3 regions of the Priestia sp. LL-8 genome follow, and region 1 is predicted to be linked to each of the others. Evidence: riboswitches for the same ligand, from Rfam matches in the RefSeq annotation. Region 1 holds a riboswitch; each other region holds the start of a gene.
The links. A riboswitch is a leader RNA that binds a small molecule or an ion and turns the genes downstream of it on or off. The one in region 1 is predicted to bind cyclic di-AMP.
Positions count from the first base shown of each region.

Region 2: it holds a riboswitch for cyclic di-AMP, as region 1 does, so the genes downstream of both, U9R83_RS27705 (potassium-transporting ATPase subunit F) here and U9R83_RS20410 (APC family permease) in region 1, are expected to answer to the same signal.
Region 3: it holds a riboswitch for cyclic di-AMP, as region 1 does, so the genes downstream of both, U9R83_RS19445 (potassium channel family protein) here and U9R83_RS20410 (APC family permease) in region 1, are expected to answer to the same signal.

Region 1 is NZ_JAZAQH010000001.1:3,892,866-3,896,145, forward strand. It holds gene U9R83_RS20410 (APC family permease) at 1-1,542, opposite strand, end outside; cyclic di-AMP (ydaO/yuaA leader) riboswitch at 1,705-1,846, opposite strand; gene U9R83_RS20415 (N-acetylmuramoyl-L-alanine amidase) at 2,038-3,078, opposite strand.
Region 2 is NZ_JAZAQH010000001.1:3,013,591-3,016,870, reverse strand. It holds gene U9R83_RS15285 (undecaprenyldiphospho-muramoylpentapeptide beta-N-acetylglucosaminyltransferase) at 1-845, shown strand, start outside; cyclic di-AMP (ydaO/yuaA leader) riboswitch at 1,005-1,147, shown strand; gene U9R83_RS15280 (hypothetical protein) at 1,220-1,357, shown strand; cyclic di-AMP (ydaO/yuaA leader) riboswitch at 1,373-1,513, shown strand; gene U9R83_RS27705 (potassium-transporting ATPase subunit F) at 1,811-1,891, shown strand; gene kdpA (potassium-transporting ATPase subunit KdpA) at 1,916-3,280, shown strand, end outside.
Region 3 is NZ_JAZAQH010000001.1:3,705,911-3,709,190, reverse strand. It holds gene U9R83_RS19455 (Lrp/AsnC family transcriptional regulator) at 167-622, opposite strand; gene U9R83_RS19450 (hypothetical protein) at 743-1,201, shown strand; cyclic di-AMP (ydaO/yuaA leader) riboswitch at 1,317-1,461, shown strand; gene U9R83_RS19445 (potassium channel family protein) at 1,586-2,245, shown strand; gene U9R83_RS19440 (TrkH family potassium uptake protein) at 2,249-3,280, shown strand, end outside.

The DNA of each region.
Region 1 (3,280 bases):
TTCACTTTCTCGATCAAAGGCCACATGCACTGCAATAACGGTATCGCCAATCGTTCGTGCATAATTTAATGAATTTTCTACTACCTTTGTCATTCCTGCTACAGGAACAATGACTACACTTCCTTCAAGCTTTCCAATCTTTTCTCCTTGCTTAATACGAAGCTGCTCTCCTACCGCTTCATAATGCGTATGAATGCGATGAAAAATATAAACGATAACCGGTAAGAAAACTAGCACAGACCATACTTGTGAAAACTTCGTTGTAAACAAAATGATTAACACAGTTAATGTAATAAGCGCACCAATTAAGTTAATGGTTAGCTTCCCTTGCCAGCCGGCCGGCTTTTCTCTAAGCCACTTGACAATCATTCCTGTTTGAGAAAGTGTAAATGGAATGAACACCCCGACTGCATAAAGAGGAATTAATTGCTCTGTCGCTCCTTTAAAAGCTACAATTAAGACAATAGAAGCAATTCCAAGGGTCACAATTCCATTTGAATACCCTAGTCTATCACCCCGAATTTGAAACATTCTCGGCATGTATTTATCAGACGATAAGTTGACAGCAAGCAAAGGAAAAGCTGAAAACCCTGTATTGGCTGCTAGCACTAGAATTAGAGCTGTTGTTCCTTGAATAAAGTAATAAAATCCATTGCGTCCAAACACACTCGATGCAATTTGTGATACAACAGTTTCATCTGCTTTTGGAGAAATGCCAAGCCAATAAGCTAAAAACGTGATCCCAGAAAATAAAACAGCTAGAATACCGCCCATCAGCATTAATGTATGAACAGCATTTTTTGCACCTGGCTCTTTAAAGTTAGGCACTGCATTTGAAATAGCTTCTACACCTGTCAATGCTGAACAGCCTGACGAAAAAGCTTTTAATAATAAAAACAAACTAATACCTGGCACTACTGTACCAAGAGACGTATGAAGCTCAGGTGAAACTTGACCTGTCGCTATTTTAAACAAGCCTACCGCTATTAACAAGATAAGAGCAATAACAAATAAATAAACCGGATAAGCTAATACAGAAGCGGATTCCGTTACGCCTCGTAAGTTTAAGACAGTAATCAAAATAACCAGCAAGCACGCAATTACTACATTGTAATGATGCAGCGTTGGAAAAGCCGAAGTTAAAGCATCGGTTCCTGCTGAAACACTCACGGCAACTGTTAATATATAATCTACCAGCAGTGATCCTCCAGCGATAAGCCCAGGATTTTCTCCTAAATTGGTTTTGGAAACAATATAAGCTCCTCCGCCTTGCGGATACGCATAAATAATTTGACGATATGAAAGAATTAAAGCCGTCAGCAGCACCAATACACCAATCGCAATTGGAATTGAATACCAATAAGCGAGGACACCGACTGTCGCAAGTACAATTAAAATTTGTTCTGTTCCATAAGCCACTGAAGATAAGGCATCTGATGATAAAATAGCAAGTGCTTTAAGCTTACTAAGCTTTTGATCACCTAACTCTTTTGTTTTAAGCGGCTTTCCAATCAATAATCTTTTGAGAACTGAATAGTTCACGTAATTTCCCTCCGATGATTGCTTAGCTACTATTTGCTTTTCGTTGCTAAGCTCAGTTACAAGTTCATGAATAAGTGATATTATTCCTAAAAAATGCCTTTTTATGTTAAAAAAGCGCACAAAAAAAACACTAAGGGTTCTCAGCGTTTTTACACAGCTTAAACCTCCTCTCTAAAACGCTTATGGGGTTAGCTGTCGGATTCGGGCTATGAGAGTAGCCCTACCTTTTAAAAAAGGATTCACCCCAAGTGACAATGCACAAATTTGGGTCCCCCACTTCTGACGAATTAAGCGATAACAGGTCAATATAATTTTCGGTTAAAGGGTATGATTGATAACAAGTTTCGTTCATAACTATCCTTTGTTCTTAGATAATATACTCCCGTACAAATGGTTTGTAAAGCATTATTTTACGTAAACCATAAAATAGTGCTTAAGGCGCTTTTAAGGGGAAAACAAAAGGCCTTCTGTCTGCTTACAGAAGACCTTCTTACGTTAACTTTTTGCTTTTAAAACGGCTGCTAGCTTGTTTTTCGTTTGAGGACCATAAATGCCATCTACATCATAAGGAAGATACACAAGCTGAAAACGTCTGACTGCATCTTTCGTTTGTACTCCATATATTCCGTCTACTGACCCTACTTTAAAATTAACCGCGTTTAATGCTCTTTGAAGCTGTTTCACAGCTTCTCCAGAATCGCCTTGTTTTAAAATTCCATTGGGAAGTGGATATTGTTCAGAAGGTGGTGTTGGAGTAGGTGTTGGTGAAGTTCCTGAAGGAATAACAATTGTTTTTCCAACCTGTAGTGTTAAAGGATCAGAAAGCCCTGTATTCGCTTCTTGAAGCTCCTGTACTGTTATGCCGTACTTCTGTGCAATACTGTACAGCGTATCTCCTTGCTTAATTGTATACGTTTTTTCACCTGGTTCAGAAGGTGATGGATTTGGTGTCGGTGTTGGAGATGGCGATGGATTTGGAACTGCACGACGAGGTAAATTTAAATATACGGCAATTCCTTTTGCATACGATTCACCCATGCTTTTTAAAAAAGCTTCATTTTGAAGAAGTGCTGCATCGGCGCTCCTATCAATAAAAGCTATTTCAGTTAGTACTGCAGGCATATTTGTTAAGCGAAGCACCGCATAATTGGCTGATTTTCGTCCGCGATTCGGATGATTATACGACAGCAGCGTTGCCTGTACTTGGCCGTGCACAATCGATTGAAACGTTTTACTAGCATTGCTAGCGCTTCTATAAACATAATCTTCGTATCCTGTCCCTCCACCGGCATTTACGTGAATAGACATAAATGCATCTGCACCCCACGAATTAGCTTGAGAAGCGCGCTGAGATAACGATAAAAAAGTATCTGTGGTACGGGTAGTTTTAATCGTAAAATCACTGTACGTGCTATTTAAATAGCTTATTAAATATTGTTGAATTTTCAAAACTAAGTTTTTTTCATACAGTCCGTTTGCTCCAACTGCTCCTGCATCTGCCCCACCATGTCCTGCATCAAGATAGATTTTTTTCATATTACTTGTCCCTCCTTATTGTTAACATATGCATGAGGGAAAAAAGTGCTACGTATACTAGCCTACTTAGTGAGAAATTACTAAAAAAGGAGATTGCGACATAACGAAATCACTTCAACCTAAAAACGAACAAATGGGATAAATGTGCTAGTATGGATGGCTTGTTACATCGCTGTTGATTTCCGTGCAAGGCTTCGCTTTC
Region 2 (3,280 bases), 880 kb from region 1:
TATTTCGAGTAGCAAAAGGGGTTGGCGATGCGCGTCGCGTGCTGAAAAAACTAAAGCCTTCTCTTGTTTTTTCAAAAGGCGGTTTTGTCACAGTTCCTGTTGTAATGGCTGCTAAATCTTTAAACATTCCCGTGTTCATTCATGAAAGTGATTTAACACCGGGACTAGCAAATAAAATTGCGCAGAAATTTGCCACTAAAATTTTCACTTCTTTTGATGAAGCTGCAAACTACTTTCCAAAAGAAAAAGTGCAGGTTGTTGGTTCACCTATTCGAAAAGAGTTATTTAGCGGAAGCGCAGCGAACGGGGAAAGCTGGCTTCGCTTTTATGATAAGCGCCCAATTTTAACCATTATGGGCGGAAGTTTAGGAGCGCGCCGCATCAATGAAATTGTTCGAGAGTCTTTGCCTGAATTGCAAAAGAAATTTCAAATTGTACACCTTTGCGGAAAAGGCAATATTGATACAAGCCTTGAAAAAGAGTCGGGCTACCGTCAGTTAGAATACGTAAATGAACAGCTTCCGGATGTTTTAGCGGCAACTGATTATGTGATTACACGCGGTGGATCCAATGCCATCTTTGAGTTTTTAGCTCTTCATAAACCGATGATGATTATTCCTTTATCAAAGGCACAGAGTCGCGGAGATCAAATTTTAAATGCACAATCCTTTAAGAAAAAAGGCTACTGTATGGTTGTAGAAGAAGAACAGTTAACAAAAGAACTGTTTTTGCGTGAAGTAAATGAGCTTCAGCAGCAGGCAAGTACAATGAAGCGTACAATGCGTGAAGCAACAAAAACGGATGCCATTTCAATTCTTGTAAATGAAATTGAGAAAATGAGCTAAAAAAAGCGTTCTTATCGAGGAGATAAGAACGCTTTTTTTCTTTCAAAACTATTATTTTAAAATAATGAATAAATATAGAAAAATAAAGCTTTTAAAATTTCAAAAAATGTTGTTGACAGTAAATTTTAACAGGAGTAAGATTACTCTCATGAAACGTTCCACAGTGAAACGCTGAGTCTTTCCTGAAAGAGAGGGAAAGAGCGGAGGACCCAATTATTAGGGGTGAATCTCTTAACTGAGTAGGGTTACTTTCTTGACCCGAACCCGTCAGCTAACTTCGTAAGCGTTAAGAGAGAGGATGGTGTAATCGTGGTCGTTTTCTATAACAGCGGATAGTACGCTCCTTTCAAAATATAGGTGAAAGGAGCGTCCAGATGCATTTATCTAAGCAAATGATTCAAATGATTGAATATCGGGCAATGTGCGACCAGCAATCTTTTGATCTAGCAAACCGCTATTTGTCTACGTTGGCTAATCAAAGTTTTAAACGCAGCAGTAAAAGTCATCATTAAGTCTAAAAATTAAATAACAAATATACGCTTAATCAATTATGAGCGGGGGACCCAATATTTTGTACGTATGTACTAGGGGTGAATCTCTTAACTGAGTAGGGTTACTTCCATAACCCGAATCCGACAGCTAACTCCGTAAGCGTTTTGGGAGTAAAAAATTCGTGTCAATCACGGCTTATTTGTCGTGCATTAAACCGCGGAAGAGAACTCTCTTCTGCGGTTTTTTAGTGAAAAAAAATAGCATCACGTCTCGCGGTTAGCTTTTTTGGACCTGATGCTTTATGAAAAGAAACCGTCACTAAACTTAGAAGCTATCATTTTTGTCAGGAAACAGTTAGGAGGAAGCAACTTGGATATGATGATGCTTGGAACGCTTGCCTTATTAGCGACTGCTATGTACGGAATTATTCGCTGGTCGTCTCATGTAGTAGACGACAGAGAGGAGAAGTGAACATGTCGTTCATTTTGTTAGGTATTTCAATTACCGTTTTAATTTATTTAGTATATGTACTGTTAAATCCAGAACAATTTTAATAAGCGGAGGAATAAAACGTGGGGATTTTTCTACTATCAGTTGCGCTGCTGCTTATTTTTGTAGCGCTTATTGCAAAGCCCGTAGGTATTTATATAGCGAATGTATTTTCAAACGATAAAAACACTAGCTTGATAGGAAAGATAGAAACAGTGATGTTTAAAGCAGCAGGAATTAAAGGGCTTAATCAAACGTGGAAGCAATATGCATTGGCTCTCGTGTTGGCGAATACGTTTATGATTTTTGTGGTGTACCTTATCTTCCGATTCCAAGGGGTACTGCCGCTAAACCCAAGCCACATAAAAGGAATGGATCCGGCCCTTGCTTTTAACACAGCCATTAGTTTTATGACAAATACGAACTTGCAGCACTACAGCGGTGAGTCAGGTTTGTCCTATTTCTCACAGATGGCCGCCATTGTATTTATGATGTTTGCTGCACCAGCAACAGCACTTGCAGTAGCAATCGCTTTTATTCGCGGGCTAGCAGGGAAAGAAATGGGAAACTTTTTTGTTGATTTTGTAAAATCAATTACGCGTATTTTACTTCCTATTGCTTTTATAACAGGTATTTTATTTACGTTTTTAGGTGTCCCTCAAACGTTAAGCGGAACGGTGACTGCCCATACATTAGAAGGGGCAACACAGCAAATTGCAAGGGGACCAGTTGCTTCTTTTCTTTCAATCAAAGAGCTAGGCAACAACGGAGGGGGATTTTTTGGTGTCAACTCAGCCCATCCATTTGAAAATCCCAATGCGTGGAGCAATGTGTTACAGATTGTCCTTATGCTTTTATTACCAACCGCACTTCCTTTCACATACGGAAAAATGATCGGACAGCGTAAACAAGGTCGCATCTTGTTTGTATCGATGAGTATGCTGTTTATCGTTATCTTAAGCACAGCGTTTGTAACAGAGTGGGGCGGTAACCCTAGACTTGATGCTTTTCATCTAAATGAAGCGAGCGGTTATATGGAAGGGAAAGAAGTCCGGTTTGGTGTCGGTATGTCAACGCTGTACGCCATCGTGACGACAGCAAGTGAAACAGGCGCGGTGAACGCGATGCACGATACCCTGACGCCTCTTACCGGGTTGTTAACGCTTGGAAATATGATGTTAAATACCGTATTTGGCGGTGTCGGAGCAGGATTTATGAATGTCATGATGTACGTCATCATCGCCGTATTTTTATCAGGTTTAATGGTTGGAAGAACACCAGAATACGTAGGTAAAAAAATTGAAGGAAAAGAAATGAAACTAATCGCCGTGACGCTTATCCTGCAGCCGCTGCTAATTTTAGGAGGAACAGCTGTAGCACTTACCACTCATTTAGGAATGGAAGGTATATCAAATCCAGGCTTTCACGGGTTAAGTCAGGCACTGTATGAATTT
Region 3 (3,280 bases), 190 kb from region 1:
CCTCCAGCTTTGGAGGGTTATTTTTTATGCTGTTGGACGAATCCATGAGGCTGAGACAAAAATATTTTCGTTGAAGGGAGATCCGAACGGGTTTGGTTCTTGATGAAGAATCAAACTCATTCGGATTTTTTTATTGGCAGGGTGAACGGATGTCGTTATGTCTCAATCACTTTTTATCTTTTAAATGACTCAATAATGCAGGAGCCATCTCCACGTGAGAAAGGGCGATGTGTGAAATCGTTTTGGCATAAGGTGTAATTTTGTTAATAAATTGTTCGAGTACGTGCAGATGAGGAAGCTGAAGCTTTGTAATAAAGCAGGCTTGCCCGGCGATGCGTTCACAGAATAAAGCGTAGGGATACTGAGAAATAAATCGTTTAAAACGTTCGTGCTCTCCGTTTTTCATCGTTACTTCAATAAAACACGATACAGGCAGGTGCAGCTTTTCATAATCAATATCGATTGTATATCCTTTTATAACACCAAAGCTCTCTAGCTGTCTTACTCGCTCTGCCACCGAAGGAGCAGACAGGTTAATTTGTTTTCCTAGCTCTCGTAAGGAAAGGCGGCTGTTTTGCTGCAGCGCCTGCAAAATCGATAAATCAATTTCATCAATTTTCAATTGAAAACCTTCTTTCTCATTAACGTTTCATTTGATTAGTAATAGTAGATAAGATGTTTTATATGTAATCTAAAATCTCTATTTTTCTTACTATAATAATTAAAAAGGAGTGAGTGAAAAATGGCAAGAGTTTTATTAACAAACGAAGAGGGAACAAATTTTGAAAAAGCATTGAATTTAATTCCACATGTAAAAAGGTTGTATGATGAGCTTTACGACACGCTTTGGAACAGCGATATAGTAGAAAAAGAGACCAAGGAAAAAACTAGGCTTTATCTAGCAGGTGTTAACGGCTGTGAGACGTGTATGAGCATGTCATATGTAGGTGATAAGACGCTTAATCAAAAAGTGTTAAGAGAAAAAGAGCTGGAAGAAAAAGACCGGCTGCTGTTTCGATTTATTGATGTATACCGAGTGCGTCCAAGGGAGTTGACCGATGCTGATATGGATCAATTAAAGAAATTTTACAGTGATACGCAGCTGTTAGAGCTTTTGGCTGTTATTAATTTATTTGATCAATTTCACAAAATGATTGTCAGTTTAGATTTATATGATTTTTGCAGCTTGCAGGGCAAGTGAAGTCTTCGCTAAAAATATCTTGACAGACAAAATCCACAGGAGTAAGATAGCTTTCGTGAAGTGAAACGTATCATGAATCGAATCGATCATTCTAAAAAATAGATCATAGACATTTGAATAAAAATCGCTTAATCCATTACGGAGCGGAGGACCCATTATTTACGCACATATTGTGCTCCGGGGTGAATCCTTAAAAAGGTAGGGTTACTCTTAAAACCCGAACCCGACAGCTAACTTCGCAAGCGTTTTGAGGGGGAAGAGTGTGAAAAAACACAGGAGCCTTCCTGTGTTTTTTTGCGCTTTTTTTAAGAAAAAGATGTAATTTTTTAGAAAAAGTATAAGCTAAGAGAACACACAGCAGTTGAAGGAAGGAATAAATACATTATGAAAAAACAGTTTGCTGTATTAGGATTAGGTCGTTTTGGAGGCAGTTTGGTTGAAGAGTTTGCTAATCTGGATGTGGATGTGCTCGCTATTGACCGCAATCAGGAGGTAGTAAATAAATTTAGCAACTTAGCTACATATGTTGTGCAAGCAAACGCGATTGATGAAGCTAGCTTAAAGGGGCTAGGTATTCGCAATGTTGATCATGCTCTTATTTCGTTTGGAGACGATATCGAAGCAAGCGTGCTCGCAACGATGCTGTTAAAAGATATGGGCGTTAAGCAAGTATGGGTAAAAGCGGTGAATATGTATCATCAAAAAGTGCTGGAGAAAATAGGAGCGGATAAAGTCATTCATCCGGAGCGCGATATTGCTAAGCGGATTGCTCATCACGTGGTGTCAGAAAAAATTATTGACTATATTGAACTGTCTAAAGACTATAGTATTGTTGAAATTGTCGCTTCTAAGAAGCTTCATAATAAAACGCTTTTTGATTTAAATATTCGCGCAAAGTACGGCTGTAATATTATCGGCTTTCAGCGAAAAGACGGGGAAATGGTGATTTCGCCTACGGCGCATGAAACAATTGAACAAGGAGATATGCTTATTGTCATCGGACATAATCGCGATTTAAACCGTTTTGAAGAAGAAGGAGTTTAACACATGAAAAAACAAAATATTAAACTCACCCCTCCGCAGCTGTTGCTCTCTATTTTTGGTGGAGGAATTATTATTGGTGCTCTTCTATTGATGATGCCTTTTTCTACTACTGAGCCAATCCGGTGGGTAGACGCTCTTTTTACGTCAACTTCCGCTATGACAGTAACCGGCTTAGCCGTCGTAGATACAGGTACACGTTTTACCGTCATCGGTCAAACGATTATTATGCTGTTAATTCAAATAGGCGGTCTTGGCATTATGTCATTTGCCGTGCTGATTTTTATGATGCTCGGTAAAAAAATTGGATTTAAAGAGCGTATGCTCGTTCAGCAGGCGTTAAATCAGACGAGCGTCGGCGGAGTTGTCCTGCTAGTTAAAAGGCTGTTTATCTTTTCATTTTTAATTGAGTTTGTTGCGCTTATCTTTTTAGCGATACGCTGGGTTCCGGAATTCGGGTGGTCTAAGGGGCTATTCTTTAGCTTGTTTCATTCAATTTCGGCTTTTAATAACGCTGGGTTCGGACTACTGTCTGATAACTTAGTTCAGTATGTAGGAGATCCCATTATTAATATAACGATTTCTTTTTTGTTCATTATTGGTGGGTTAGGATTTACCGTTCTTGCTGATATGTGGGTGAAAAAATCGTATAAAAAACTAACGCTGCATTCAAAAATTATGATTATCAGCACGTTCGCCATTAACGTGACTGCTATGCTTTTTATTTTTTTCTTAGAGTACGGCAATTCGCATACGCTCGGAAATTTATCATTAGGAGACAAAGTATGGGCTTCTTATTTTCAAGCGGTAACAACAAGAACCGCTGGATTTAATACAATTGATTTAGCTCACCTGCATGACGCAACGGTCTTTTTAATGGTTTTGTTAATGTTCATTGGTGCAGGAAGTGCGTCAACAGGAGGCGGTATCAAACTCACGACGTTTGTGGTGATTGTCTTTTCTGTGTGGTCATTTTTACGAAGCAGGGAAGATATTGTGCTGCTAAAGAGACGACTTCTTCCTCTTCATGTGTTTAAG